4 regions of the Streptomyces tirandamycinicus genome follow, and region 2 is predicted to be linked to each of the others. Evidence: riboswitches for the same ligand, from Rfam matches in the RefSeq annotation. Region 2 holds a riboswitch; each other region holds the start of a gene.
The links. A riboswitch is a leader RNA that binds a small molecule or an ion and turns the genes downstream of it on or off. The one in region 2 is predicted to bind cobalamin.

Region 1: it holds a riboswitch for cobalamin, as region 2 does, so the genes downstream of both, DDW44_RS20440 (ribonucleoside-diphosphate reductase subunit alpha) here and DDW44_RS15800 (energy-coupling factor ABC transporter permease) in region 2, are expected to answer to the same signal.
Region 3: it holds a riboswitch for cobalamin, as region 2 does, so the genes downstream of both, metE (5-methyltetrahydropteroyltriglutamate--homocysteine S-methyltransferase) here and DDW44_RS15800 (energy-coupling factor ABC transporter permease) in region 2, are expected to answer to the same signal.
Region 4: it holds a riboswitch for cobalamin, as region 2 does, so the genes downstream of both, DDW44_RS12735 (hypothetical protein) here and DDW44_RS15800 (energy-coupling factor ABC transporter permease) in region 2, are expected to answer to the same signal.

What each region holds. Positions count from the first base shown of each region.
Region 1 is NZ_CP029188.1:4,599,051-4,601,982, forward strand. It holds gene DDW44_RS20440 (ribonucleoside-diphosphate reductase subunit alpha) at 1-1,327, opposite strand, end outside; cobalamin riboswitch at 1,453-1,595, opposite strand; gene DDW44_RS20445 (GNAT family N-acetyltransferase) at 1,650-2,150, opposite strand; gene DDW44_RS20450 (YbdD/YjiX family protein) at 2,240-2,446, opposite strand; gene DDW44_RS20455 (carbon starvation CstA family protein) at 2,461-2,932, opposite strand, start outside.
Region 2 is NZ_CP029188.1:3,579,041-3,581,972, forward strand. It holds gene dhaK (dihydroxyacetone kinase subunit DhaK) at 1-279, shown strand, start outside; gene dhaL (dihydroxyacetone kinase subunit DhaL) at 283-969, shown strand; gene DDW44_RS15795 (PTS-dependent dihydroxyacetone kinase phosphotransferase subunit DhaM) at 966-1,370, shown strand; cobalamin riboswitch at 1,388-1,607, shown strand; gene DDW44_RS15800 (energy-coupling factor ABC transporter permease) at 1,637-2,329, shown strand; gene DDW44_RS15805 (energy-coupling factor ABC transporter substrate-binding protein) at 2,326-2,730, shown strand; gene cbiQ (cobalt ECF transporter T component CbiQ) at 2,737-2,932, shown strand, end outside.
Region 3 is NZ_CP029188.1:5,836,742-5,839,673, forward strand. It holds gene metE (5-methyltetrahydropteroyltriglutamate--homocysteine S-methyltransferase) at 1-1,556, opposite strand, end outside; cobalamin riboswitch at 1,745-1,965, opposite strand; gene DDW44_RS25480 (3-hydroxybutyryl-CoA dehydrogenase) at 2,212-2,932, opposite strand, start outside.
Region 4 is NZ_CP029188.1:2,888,514-2,891,445, forward strand. It holds gene DDW44_RS12725 (FecCD family ABC transporter permease) at 1-365, opposite strand, end outside; gene DDW44_RS12730 (ABC transporter substrate-binding protein) at 551-1,543, opposite strand; gene DDW44_RS12735 (hypothetical protein) at 1,806-2,195, opposite strand; cobalamin riboswitch at 2,240-2,421, opposite strand; gene DDW44_RS12740 (cold-shock protein) at 2,810-2,932, shown strand, end outside.

The DNA.
Region 1 (2,932 bases), 1.0 Mb from region 2:
CGCCGTCGTCGGTCACCTCGATGATCTCGGTGCACAGGTTGGAGGAGTGGACGACGGTACCGGGTTCCGCGGTCTGGTTGGCCGTGCGGTTGGACGCGTCCTTGAAGGTCATCCAGCCGTTGCCGGTCTGGGCGAGGGTGCGCATCATGCGCCCGTAGAGCTCACGGGCGGGGATGGTGCGGCGGGCGAGCCCGGCGGCCTCCGCCTTGCGGTACGCGGCGTCGAAGTCGTCGCCCCAGAGGTCGACGAGCTCGGGCACGTCGGCGGGGGAGAACAGCGACCAGTCGGCGTCGGCGTTCACCCGGCGCATGAACTCGTCGGGGATCCAGTGCGCCAGGTTGAGGTTGTGCGTGCGGCGCGCCTCCTCGCCCGTGTTGTCCCGCAGCTCCAGGAACTCCTCGATGTCCGCGTGCCAGGTCTCCAGGTAGACGCAGGCGGCGCCCTTGCGCCGGCCGCCCTGGTTGACGGCGGCCACCGACGAGTCCAGCGTGCGCAGGAACGGCACGATGCCGTTGGAGTGGCCGTTGGTCCCCCGGATGAGCGAACCGCGGGAGCGGATGCGGGAGTACGACAGGCCGATGCCGCCGGCGTGCTTCGAGAGCCGTGCCACCTGGTGGTAGCGCTCGTAGATGGAGTCCAGTTCGTCCAGCGGGGAGTCCAGCAGGTAGCAGGACGACATCTGGGGGTGCCGGGTGCCGGAGTTGAAGAGCGTGGGGGAGGACGGCAGGTAGTCGAGGCGGCTCATCAGCCCGTACAGGGACGCCACTTCGTCCAGCGCGCGCGGGGAGTCGTCCTCGGCGAGACCGCAGGCGACGCGCAGCATGAAGTACTGCGGGGTTTCGATGACCTTGCGGGTGATCGGGTGCCGGAGCAGATAGCGGCTGTAGAGGGTGCGCAGGCCGAAGTAGCCGAAGCGGTCGTCGGCGTCCGGGTCGACCAGCGCGTCGAGACGCCGGGCGTGCGCCCCGGCGAACGCGGCGGTGCGGTCCGCGATCAGCCCCTCGCGGTGGCCGACGGCGATCGAGCCGGAGAACGCGGACGCGCCCTGGCCGGCCGCCTCGTCCGCGATGGTGAGGGTGAGCAGTCGTGCCGCGAGCCGGGAGTACGCCGGGTCCTCGGAGATCAGCCCGGCGGCCGCCTCCGTGGCCAGTTCGCGCAGTTCGGCCTCGTCGGAGCCCGCGTGACGGCCCCGGAGAGCGGCCGCGGCCACCCGGCCGGGGTCGGCGTCGGGCAGGTCGGCGGTGAGCTCGGTCAGGGTCCGCAGGAGCGCGGTGCCTGGTCCGTCGGCGAGCTGCGCTGAAGCAGGATCGGGCGGCGCGATGGTCACGGGGTGCTCTCCCTCGCTCGGCTGGGGGCCGGCGGGGCGGGGGCACGGACGCACACCCGGGCAGGGCGGACCGCGTCCACCGGCCTTTTCCGCGAGGCCCGGACGTCTGGGCACCCGGGCCGGACGGTCCGGGCGCACCGTCGGCAGGTTCTCGGACTCACACGGGGCGTACGGGTCCTGGTTTCGGACCGGCGCACGCCGGTACACCGTTGCGGGACAGTTCCGGATTCCCACCGGATTCCCCTGCGTCGACAGCGAGCACGAGCATACATGTAGGGGCGGCGAGTTGCGGCACCCCCCACATGTTGTGTCGTGAGCCCGTTCAGAGCTCCAGGGCGTAGGTCAGCAGGGGAGGCATGCCGGGCACGGGTGTCCAGTCCCGCCCGGGTGTCCGCGCGAAGCCGAGCCGTCCGTACAGGCGATGGGCGGCGTGCATCGCGGAATGGGTGGAGAGGACCAGCCGTTGACAGCCGAGGGCCCGGGCGCGCTCGGCGCACGCCCGCACCAGCGCCTCCCCCACTCCCCGGCCGCGGGCCGCCGGGTCGACCGCCAGCATCCGGAACTCGGCTTCCAGCGGGCCGGCGACCTCGGCCCAGGGCCCGCCGTACGGAGTGAACGTCACCCCGCCGGCGATCCGCCCCCCGCGGTCGGCCGCGACCAGCACCTCGGCCTCCGCGGCCCGCCGGGGGACGTCCCGCAGCACGGCGAGATAGGGGTCGTCCTCGCCGAAGTCCAGCAGCCCGCCGTCGAGGTACGCCCGCGTCGTGACCGCCCCGAGGGCCTCGTGGTCGCCGGGCTCCGCGCGCCTGATGGTGATGTCCATGTCGGCAGTGTGCTCCACGGGTACGGCGCAGGCCTCCGCTTTCCCCGGAGGGGGCGCGGAGGCCCGTGGGCGGCGGTCGGACCGGGTGGTCAGCAGCAGCGGAACCCCTTGCGGGGGTCGGCCTCCCGCTCGTCCGTGCGGCGGCGTTCGAACTCGCGGCGGGACATCACCTCCGCGTCGGGGTCGTGCGACCGCGTGTGGGCCACATAGCGGTCGTACACCGACTCGCCCGAGACCTCGCGCACGTACCAGCGGATCCAGCCCACCGCGCGCCGCACGCCGCTCACCATCGCCATACCCGCCACGGTACTCACGTCCTGCCGCTTCCGGCAGCCTCGTGGCCGCCGGCGCCGGCGCCGGCCGTCGCGAGCTCCGCCTTCTCCTCCTTGGTGGCGAACAGCCCGGCGGGCGCGACGAGCTTCGACTCGACGTACGGGACCTCGGCGAGCCGGACGGTCTCCGGCTTGCTGATCGACCGGAAGCAGACCCGGGCGGCGTCCGCCAGGACCACCACGATGAGCAGGGCGAACAGCGCCGCGAGCACGCCGTCGACGGTGGAGTTGGTGACGATGGTGTGCATGTCGTCCATCGACTTCGCCGGAGCCAGCACCTCGCCGGAGTCGATGCCCGCCTGGTACTTCTCGCGCTGGGAGAAGAAGCCCACCTTGGGGTCGCCGGAGAAGACCTTCTGCCAGCTCGCGGTGAGGGTGACCGTGGCGTCCCAGGCGAGCGGGACCGCCGTGACCCACGCCCACTTGAGGCGTCCGGACTTCACCAGCAGC
Region 2 (2,932 bases):
GTGGAGGCGGTCCTCGACGACCTCCGGCCGTCCAGTCCGGTGCTGGCCCTGGTCAACGGCATGGGCGCGACACCGCTGCTGGAGCTGTACGGGTTCAACGCGGAGGTCCACCGGGTGCTGGCCGAGCGCGGTGTGCCGGTGGCCCGGACCCTGGTCGGGAACTACGTCACCTCGCTCGACATGGCGGGCTGCTCGGTGACCCTGTGCGAGGCGGACGAGGAGATCCTGCGGCTGTGGGACGCCCCCGTGGAGACGCCCGCCCTGCGCTGGGGCCGCTGAGCCATGCCCGGCCCGGCCGGCGACGGCGGTGCCGCGTCCGCGGGCCGCGACGACGCGCACAAGGGAGCCGACGTGCCACGAGACGGAGACGCGGTGCTCGACGCGGAGTTCTTCCTCCGCTGGATGAACGCCCTCGCCCAGGCGGTGAACCGGGAGGCGGCGCGGCTCACCGAGCTCGACGCCGCGATCGGGGACGCCGACCACGGGACCAATATGCAGCGGGGTTTCACGGCGGTGACGGCCGCGCTGGAGAAGGACGCGCCGGACACCCCCGGTGCCGTACTGATGCTGACCGGGCGGCAGCTGATCTCGACGGTCGGCGGGGCTTCGGGGCCGCTGTACGGGACGCTGCTGCGGCGCGCGGGCAAGGCCCTCGGCGACGAGGCCGGGGTGTCGCGGGCGCAGCTCGCCGAGGCGCTGCGCGCGGGGATCGCGGCGGTGGCCCAGCTGGGCGGCGCGAAGGCCGGGGACAAGACGATGCTGGACGCGCTGGAGCCGGCGGCGGTGGCGCTGGACGAGTCCTTCGCTGCCGCGCGCGAGGCCGCGGAGGGCGGCGCGGCCGCGACCGTGCCGATGCTGGCGCGCAAGGGCCGCGCGAGCTATCTGGGCGAGCGCAGCGTCGGGCACCAGGATCCGGGGGCGACGTCCTCCGCCCTGCTGATCGGCACCCTCGAGGAGGCCGCGCGATGACCGGCGTGGTCGGGATCGTCCTGGTCTCGCACAGCGCGCAGGTCGCCGCGTCGGTCGCCGACCTCGCCAGGAGGCTGGCCGGCGCGGGCGACGGCGTGCCGGTGGCGGCGGCCGGCGGCACCGCGGACGGCGGCCTCGGCACCAGTTCGGAGCTCACCGCCCGCGCCGCGCACGAGGTGGACCGGGGGGCGGGGGTGGCGGTGCTGGTCGACATCGGCAGCGCCGTGCTGACGGTGAAGGCGCTGCTGGCCGAGGGGGACGAACTCCCGGAGCGGACCAGGCTCGTGGACGCGCCGTTCGTCGAGGGGGCCGTCGCCGCGGTGGTCACGGCGGCCGCCGGGGCCGATCTGGACGCGGTGGTGGCGGCGGCGGAGGAGGCGTACGGCTACCGGAAGGTGTGACCGTACGCATCCGTACGCGGCTTGTGATGCACCTGGTCAACGCACTAGTGTCGCAGGGCCTTGGTGAACGGGAAACCGGTGGAGTACCGGTGCGGCCCTCGCCACTGTGATCGGGAAGTCCGGCTCTCTCCGCAAGGAAGCCACTGGACCGCCGCGGGAGACCGCGGTGTCCGGGAAGGCGGAGCCCGGGCGGCATGACCCGTCAGCCAGGAGACCGGCCAGGGCGCGTTGTCCATCCACGAGGTGCTGGAGAGGTCTCCCAACCCATGCATATAGCCGAGGGGTTTCTGCCCCCTGTGCACGCGGCCGCCTGGGCCGCCGCGTCCGCCCCCTTCGTGATCCACGGTGTACGGGCGCTGACCCGTGAGGTCAGGGCGAACCCCGAGTCCACGCTGCTGCTCGGCGCGTCCGGCGCCTTCACCTTCGTGCTGTCCGCGCTCAAGATCCCTTCCGTGACGGGCAGTTGCTCCCATCCGACCGGAACGGGCCTGGGCGCGATACTGTTCCGGCCGCCGATCATGGCGGTCCTCGGCACGATCACCCTGCTCTTCCAGGCGCTGCTGCTGGCCCACGGGGGACTGACCACGCTCGGCGCGAACGTCTTCTCGCTGGCGATCGTGGGGCCCTGGGCCGGGTTCGGGGTGTACGCGCTGCTGCGGCGGTCCGGGGCGCCGCTGATGGTGGCCGTGTTCCTGGGCGCGTTCACCGCCGACCTGTCCACGTACTGCGTCACCAGCGTGCAGCTGGCGCTGGCGTTCCCCGACCCGGGCAGCGGTGTGGTGGGGGCCCTGGCCAAGTTCGGCGGGATCTTCGCGGTCACCCAGTTCCCGCTGGCGATCAGCGAGGGCCTGCTCACCGTCCTGGTGATGCGGCTGCTGGTGCAGTCGAGCAAGGGTGAGCTGACCCGGCTCGGGGTGCTCCTCCAGGGCGGGGCGAAGAAGGAGGCCGCAGTCCGATGAGCCGCAACGCGAAGATCAACACACTGCTGCTGGCGATCGTGGCCGCGCTGGCGGTGCTGCCGCTCGCACTGGGCCTGGGTGACCACAAGGAGGAGCCCTTCACCGGCGCCGACGGCGAGGCGGAGACCGCGATCACGGAGATCGCCCCGGACTACGAGCCCTGGTTCGCCCCGCTGTACGAACCGCCGTCCGGGGAGGTCGAGTCGGCCCTGTTCGCCCTCCAGGCCGCGCTGGGCGCCGGTGTCCTCGCGTACTACTTCGGGCTGCGCAGGGGCCGACGGCAGGGCGAGGCCCGGGCGGCGGCGCGGGACGGCCGGACGGCTACGCGGGACGGCCGGGCGGCGGACGCCGGTGCGGCCGATTCCGCCGGGACGGCCGATCCCGCCGGCGCGGGCGCGTAGTCCCCGATGCTGCCGATCGACGCGGCGGCGCACGGCAGCCGCTGGCGCGGCCGCCATCCGGGCGAGAAGGCGGCGCTCGGTCTGGGGCTGACGGTCTGCGCCGTCGCGCTGCCGCCGTGGCCGGGTGCCGTCCTGGTGGCCGCGGCCGCCGTCGCGGTGCTGCTCGGACCGGCCGGGGTGGCGCCCCGGCAGCTGTGGCGGG
Region 3 (2,932 bases), 2.3 Mb from region 2:
GTGGCCAGGTAGCCGGTGAGCTGCTCGGCGAAGTACTGGACCATGTCGTTGCGTTCGGCCTCGCCGTGCACCAGTACGTCGATGCCGGTCTTCTCCTGGAAGGAGACGACCTCCTGGATCTCGGCCCTGATGCGCTCCTCGTAGCCCGCGGTGCCGATGCGGCCGGCCCGGAGGTCGGCGCGGGCGGTGCGCAGCTCGTCGGTCTGGGGGAACGAGCCGATGGTGGTGGTCGGCAGCAGGGGCAGGCCGAGGTGGGCGCGCTGGGCCTCGGCGCGCCGGGCGTACGGCTGGGAGCGGCGGGCGTCTGAGTCGGTGATCGCCGCGCTCCGGGCCCGTACCGCCGGGTCGTGGGTGATCGGGGAGCCGGCCCGGGAGGCCAGGTCGGCCCGGTTGGCGGCCAGCTCGGCGGTGATCGCGCCGGTGCCCTCGGAGAGGCCCCTGGCGAGGGTGACGATCTCGTCCGTCTTCTGCCCGGCGAAGGCCAGCCAGCGCAGGATCTGCGCGTCGATGTCCCGCTCGGCCGCCGCGTCGAGGGGCACATGGAGGAGGGAGCAGGAGGCGGCGACGTCGACCCGGCCGGCGAGCCCGAGCAGGGTGCCCAGCGTGGCCAGGGACTTCTCCAGGTCGTTCACCCAGATGTTGCGGCCGTTGACCACCCCGGCGACCAGGCGCCTGCCGGGCAGGCCCCCGGCGGCCGCGAGTGCTTCGAGGTTGGCGGCGGCGGCCTCGGTGAAGTCGAGGGCGAGCCCGTCGACGGGGGCCTTGGCGAGCACCGGCAGGGCGTCGCCGAGCCGGTCGAAGTAGGAGGCGACGAGCAGCTTCGGCCGGTCGCGGAGCCCGCCGAGGTACGCGTAGGCGCGGGCGGCCGCGTCGAGTTCGGCTGGGGTGCGGTCCTGCACCAGGGCCGGTTCGTCGAGCTGCACCCACTCGGCTCCCGCCGCCCTCAGGTCGGCCAGAATCTCCCCGTACACGGGCAGCAGGCGGTCCAGCAGGGTGAGCGGGTCGAAGCCGGCGGCCACGCCCGGGGCGGGCTTGGCCAGGAGCAGGTAGGTGACCGGGCCGACCAGGACGGGCCGGGCGCTGAGGCCGAGCGCGAGCGCCTCACCCAGCTCGCCGACCTGCTTGCCGGAGTCTGCCGCGAACATGGTGTCCGGTCCCAGCTCGGGCACCAGGTAGTGGTAGTTGGTGTCGAACCACTTCGTCATCTCCAGCGGCGCCACGTCCCGGGTGCCCCGCGCCATGGCGAAGTAGCCGTCGAGGGCGTCGGCGTCGACGGCCGCCCGGTGGCGGGCGGGGATCGCGCCGACCATGACCGTGGTGTCGAGGACGTGGTCGTAGTACGAGAAGTCCCCGGTGGGCACCTCGTGCACGCCGGCGTCGGCGAGCAGCCGCCAGTTCGCACGGCGCAGGCCGGCGGCCGTGGTCCGAAGGGCGCCGGCGGTGACGCGGCCCTTCCAGTACCCCTCGATCGCCTTCTTCAGCTCCCGGTTCGGGCCCTGACGGGGGTAGCCGAACACGGTGGCCCGTGCTGCCGCGGCTGCGGACTTGTCGGTCACGGAGATCTCCTTCGCGAGATGATTCCCTGAGGTCCCGGAGAAGGGGACGAGCGCGCGAAGGTGGCGGACCGGGCGGAGCGGCCCCGCGTGGCGGGCGCGGTCGTCCGTCTGGTCTGAACTCCCCCGGACCACGTCCGAGGGCGCCGCCGACCCGCCCTCGAGGTCACCGGGATGTCCGCGCACGGTGGTCCGCGCACGGGCAACGGGCAGGTCTTCGGACTCACGGGCACGCCACTCCACGAAGGAGGGCACCTACTGGCCGTCGCTTCCCGGACCCGGGCGGGTCCAGTGCGTGTGACGGCGGTCGTTCCCGCTCACCGCTGCGGGGCAGTCCCGGATTCCCACCGGGTTCCCTCTTACGACGCAGCCCGCCTGGCGGGCGGGGCGAACCAGCTGCACGGGCCAGCCTACGGCGCGCACCGGCCCCGCGGACAGCACCGTCCGTCCTTCGGATGGTGAGGTCGGTGGTGAGGCGGGACGCGGTCCGCGGTGCTCGGAGCGGCCGAAGGGCGGGGAGCGCGCATCGCGCTCCCCGCCCCCTCCCCTGTTGCTCCCCCCGGCTCCCTCGTCCGGTGGGGTGGGGCCCGGGCCCCTCAGCCCGGGCCGACCGGGCTCCTCGGCCCGGTGGTTCGGTTCCCGCCGCCGTCGCGGCCCCTCAGCCGCGGTCGTACGTGTGGAATCCGCGGCCGGTCTTCCGGCCCAGCAGCCCGGCCTCGACCATCCGCTGCAGCAGCGGCGGCGGGGCGTACAGCGGCTCCTTGAACTCGTCGTACAGGGACTCCGCGATGGAGGCCACGGTGTCCAGGCCGATCAGGTCCGCGAGCTTCAGCGGGCCCATGGGGTGGGCGCAGCCCAGTTCCATGCCGGCGTCGATGCCGGCGGCGGAGGCGAATCCCGACTCCGCCATCCGGATCGCGGACAGGAGGTACGGCACGAGCAGGGCGTTGACCACGAAGCCGGCCCGGTCCTGCGACCGGATCACGGTCTTGCCCAGCAGGCGCGCGGCGAAGTCCTCGACCGCCGCGGCGGTTTCCGCCGACGTGTGCAGCGAGGTGACGACCTCCACCAGCGGCAGCACGGGCACCGGGTTGAAGAAGTGCAGTCCCACCACCCGGTCGGCGCGGCCGGTGGCCATACCGAGGCGCATCACGGGCAGGGAGGAGGTGTTGCTGGCGAGGATCGCCTCCGGGTCTTCGACGATCTTGTCGAGGGCGGCGAAGACCCCGGTCTTGGCGTCGGGGTTCTCCACGACGGCCTCGACGACCAGCTGCCGGTCGGCCAGGTCCTCGAGGTTCCCGGTGAAGACCAGCCTGGACAGGGCGTCCCGCGCCGTGTCCCGCTCCAGCTTCCCGCGCCCGACCGCCCGGTCCAGGGAG
Region 4 (2,932 bases), 690 kb from region 2:
AACAGCCCGAACAGGGTGAGGTTGCAGACGACGACCAGCACGGCGCCGACCGAGGCCCCCGACGAGACCCCGAGCAGCATCGGGTCCGCGAGGGGGTTGCGCACCAGCGCCTGCAGGGCCATTCCGGACACCGCGAGGCCCGCGCCGACGACGCCGGCCAGCAGCACCCGGGGCAGCCGCACGTCGACGACGATCGTCTCGCGGACCGGTGTCCAGGACGGGTCGGCCAGTGCCGGGTGCACCCGGTGCAGCAGGATGCCCCAGACCTGGTCGGCGGGGACGGCGATGGATCCGGCCGCGATCCCGAAGGTGGCCGAGACCACCACCAGCGCGCCCAGCAGCAGGAGAACGAGGGGGTAGGGCATCCGCTTGCGGCCTGGGAGTGTGGCCTCCTCGCCGACCGCTCTGCGGACTCCCGTCTCCGCTCCGGTGCCCGCGTGCTTCGCCACCGTCGTGCCGGTCGTACCGGTCGCGCCGCTCGTGCCGGTCGTGCCGCTCGTGCCGGTCGTGCCGGTTGTGCCGGCTGTGCCGGCTGTGCCGGTCGTGCCGGTCACTTGAAGCGTTCCGGGTGCAGCTGGCGGGCCAGGGACTCCACGCCGGACGGCACCCGGACGCCGAGCACCGTGGACGAAAGCGGGAGTACCGCGAACCGCTTGTTCTTGATGGCGGGTACGTCCTTCAGCGCCGGGTTCGCCAGCAGGAACTTCTTCTTGTCCTCGACGGGCTGGTTGCCGTAGTCGTAGATGACGACGACCTCGGGCATGCGCTCGGCCACCTGCTCGAACGACACGTCACCGAACGACTTGTCCAGGTCGGCGAAGAGGTTCACCCCACCCGCCTGTTTGATCATCTCGTTGCCGACGCCCGCCCCTCCGGCGGTGAAGGCGGTCTTGTCGCCGCTGTCGTACACGAAGATCTTGGCCGGGGTGACTCCGGCGAGCTTGCCCTCGACCTCGTCCAGCGTGCCGTGGAGCTTCTTCAGCTCCTGATCGGCTCGTTCCGGCACACCGAAGATCCTGGCCACGTTCCGGATCTCCTGGTCCATCGTGGCCATCGTCACAGGCCCTCTCGGGCACTCCTCGATGTTGAGGTAGGAGTTGATCCCGGCCTTGGACAGGGCTTCGCGGCTGCGGCCCTCCTTCTCGTCGAAGGTGCTGGCGAAACCGCCGTAGGCGAAGTCCGGTTCGGCGGTCAGCAGCGTCTCGAAGGAGGGGTACTCCTTCGCCAGCACCTTGATCCCGTCGTAGGCGCCCTGGTACCGGGGGAGGATCTTGTCGTCGAGGTAGGCCGTGCCGACCATCGACTTCTGCAGTCCCAGCGCCAGCATGACCTCGGTCGCGTGCTGGTTGAGCGACACCGCGCGCTGCGGCGGCCGCTGATAGGTCGTCTTCACACCGCAGTTGGACACCGTGACCGGGAAGCCCTCGGCGGCGGGCTCCGCCCGCGCGGCGTCGTCGCGGGCGGCGGTGCCACCGCAACCGGAGAGCAGCAGGGCCGCTGCGGCCACGGCCGGCAGCAGGAATATCGGGCGCTTGCGCATCATCTGGTGGGTCCTCTCACCGCGGGTTGGAACCGGAACGGTCCGGATAGTGCTCCGGAGGACGGCCGGATTCGGGAAAGCGGGTCGGGTTCGGGAAGGCGCGTGGGGTTCGGGAAGGCAGGTCGGGTCGGGGAAGGCAGGTCGGGTCGGGTCGCGGAGGGTCGGCGGGAGTCGGGACGGCGTGCCGGGTCGCGGAAGGCGCACGGGAAGTCAGCCGGTCATGCGAGGTGGCCGGAGGGACCGGGGGGCTTGAGGGGCCGCCGGGTCAGCCCGTGTCACGGAGCGGCGTGGCCCGGGCACGCCGCGGCGGGGTGAAGGCGTACAGGTCGAGGATGTCCGTGAGCGCGGCGACGCCCGGCCCGCCCGCCCGTACCCAGGCGGCGATGTCCTCGGTCGCGGCGGGGTCGTTGACGAGGCCGAACCAGACCGGCCGGCCGCCGGCGGCGCGTCCCTCGGACGACGGCTGCACCACGATCACGTTCGCCTGGTCGCACACGTCGAGACAGTCGGTGATCCGGACCGGGGCGTCCTCGGCGAGACGCGCGGTCTGCTCACCGTGATCGACGCCGGACACCTTGGGGCTGCCGCAGCAGCAGTCCCGGCACACCACGACCCGGCACGGCACCGAACCGTCGCGCGACGCCTCCATGGGCATCACGACGAGCCCTCCTCTCCGGGGAGATCCGCCCCAGTCGTATCGAGGAGGCGACCGCGTGAGTCTCCTGGCTCTCGGGTCAGTGCTCGTCCCGGCCTTCCCACCCGCGCACGGGCAGTGGTCTGTTCGGGATCCGCTCGCCGATCACAGTGGCGGGACCGCGCCGGATTCACACCGGCTTCCTCGTTCCGCCGTCGCCTTTGTCGCGGACATCATCGCAGAAGGACGCGTCCCGTCATACGCCCGCGTCGGACCGGCCACGAACATCCGCAGCACACGACCAGCGCTCGCGGGCGATGCGCGCGACACCGACGGCCCGCGCAACCCCCTGGACAAGAGGACCCTCCGCGGGCGCGAGGCAGGGCCTCCGTGGTCGCGAGACAGAGCCTCCATGGTCACGAGACAGGGGACGCATCGGCCGGTTCGGGCGGGCGTCTCGGTGGAACGGCGTCGAGAAAGCAGTACGCGCCGGTGTCCGGGACCGGGACGATGCCGCCCGGTTCCCGCCGCGGCAGTGCCGTTCGGGTGCCGGCAGCCCGCCGGAGAAGCAGGCCGGTCCTGCGGCGTCCTGCCGCCGGGGCGGCAACCCGCCGACGGGCCCGTAGGGTACGCCCATGGTGATCGCGACGGTCCGTGAGTGGCGCGACGAGGAAGGGTGGGGTGTCCTTGATTCCGACGAGACTCCCGGCGGGTGCTGGGGCCACTACTCCCACATCCAGATGGCGGGCTTCCGCACG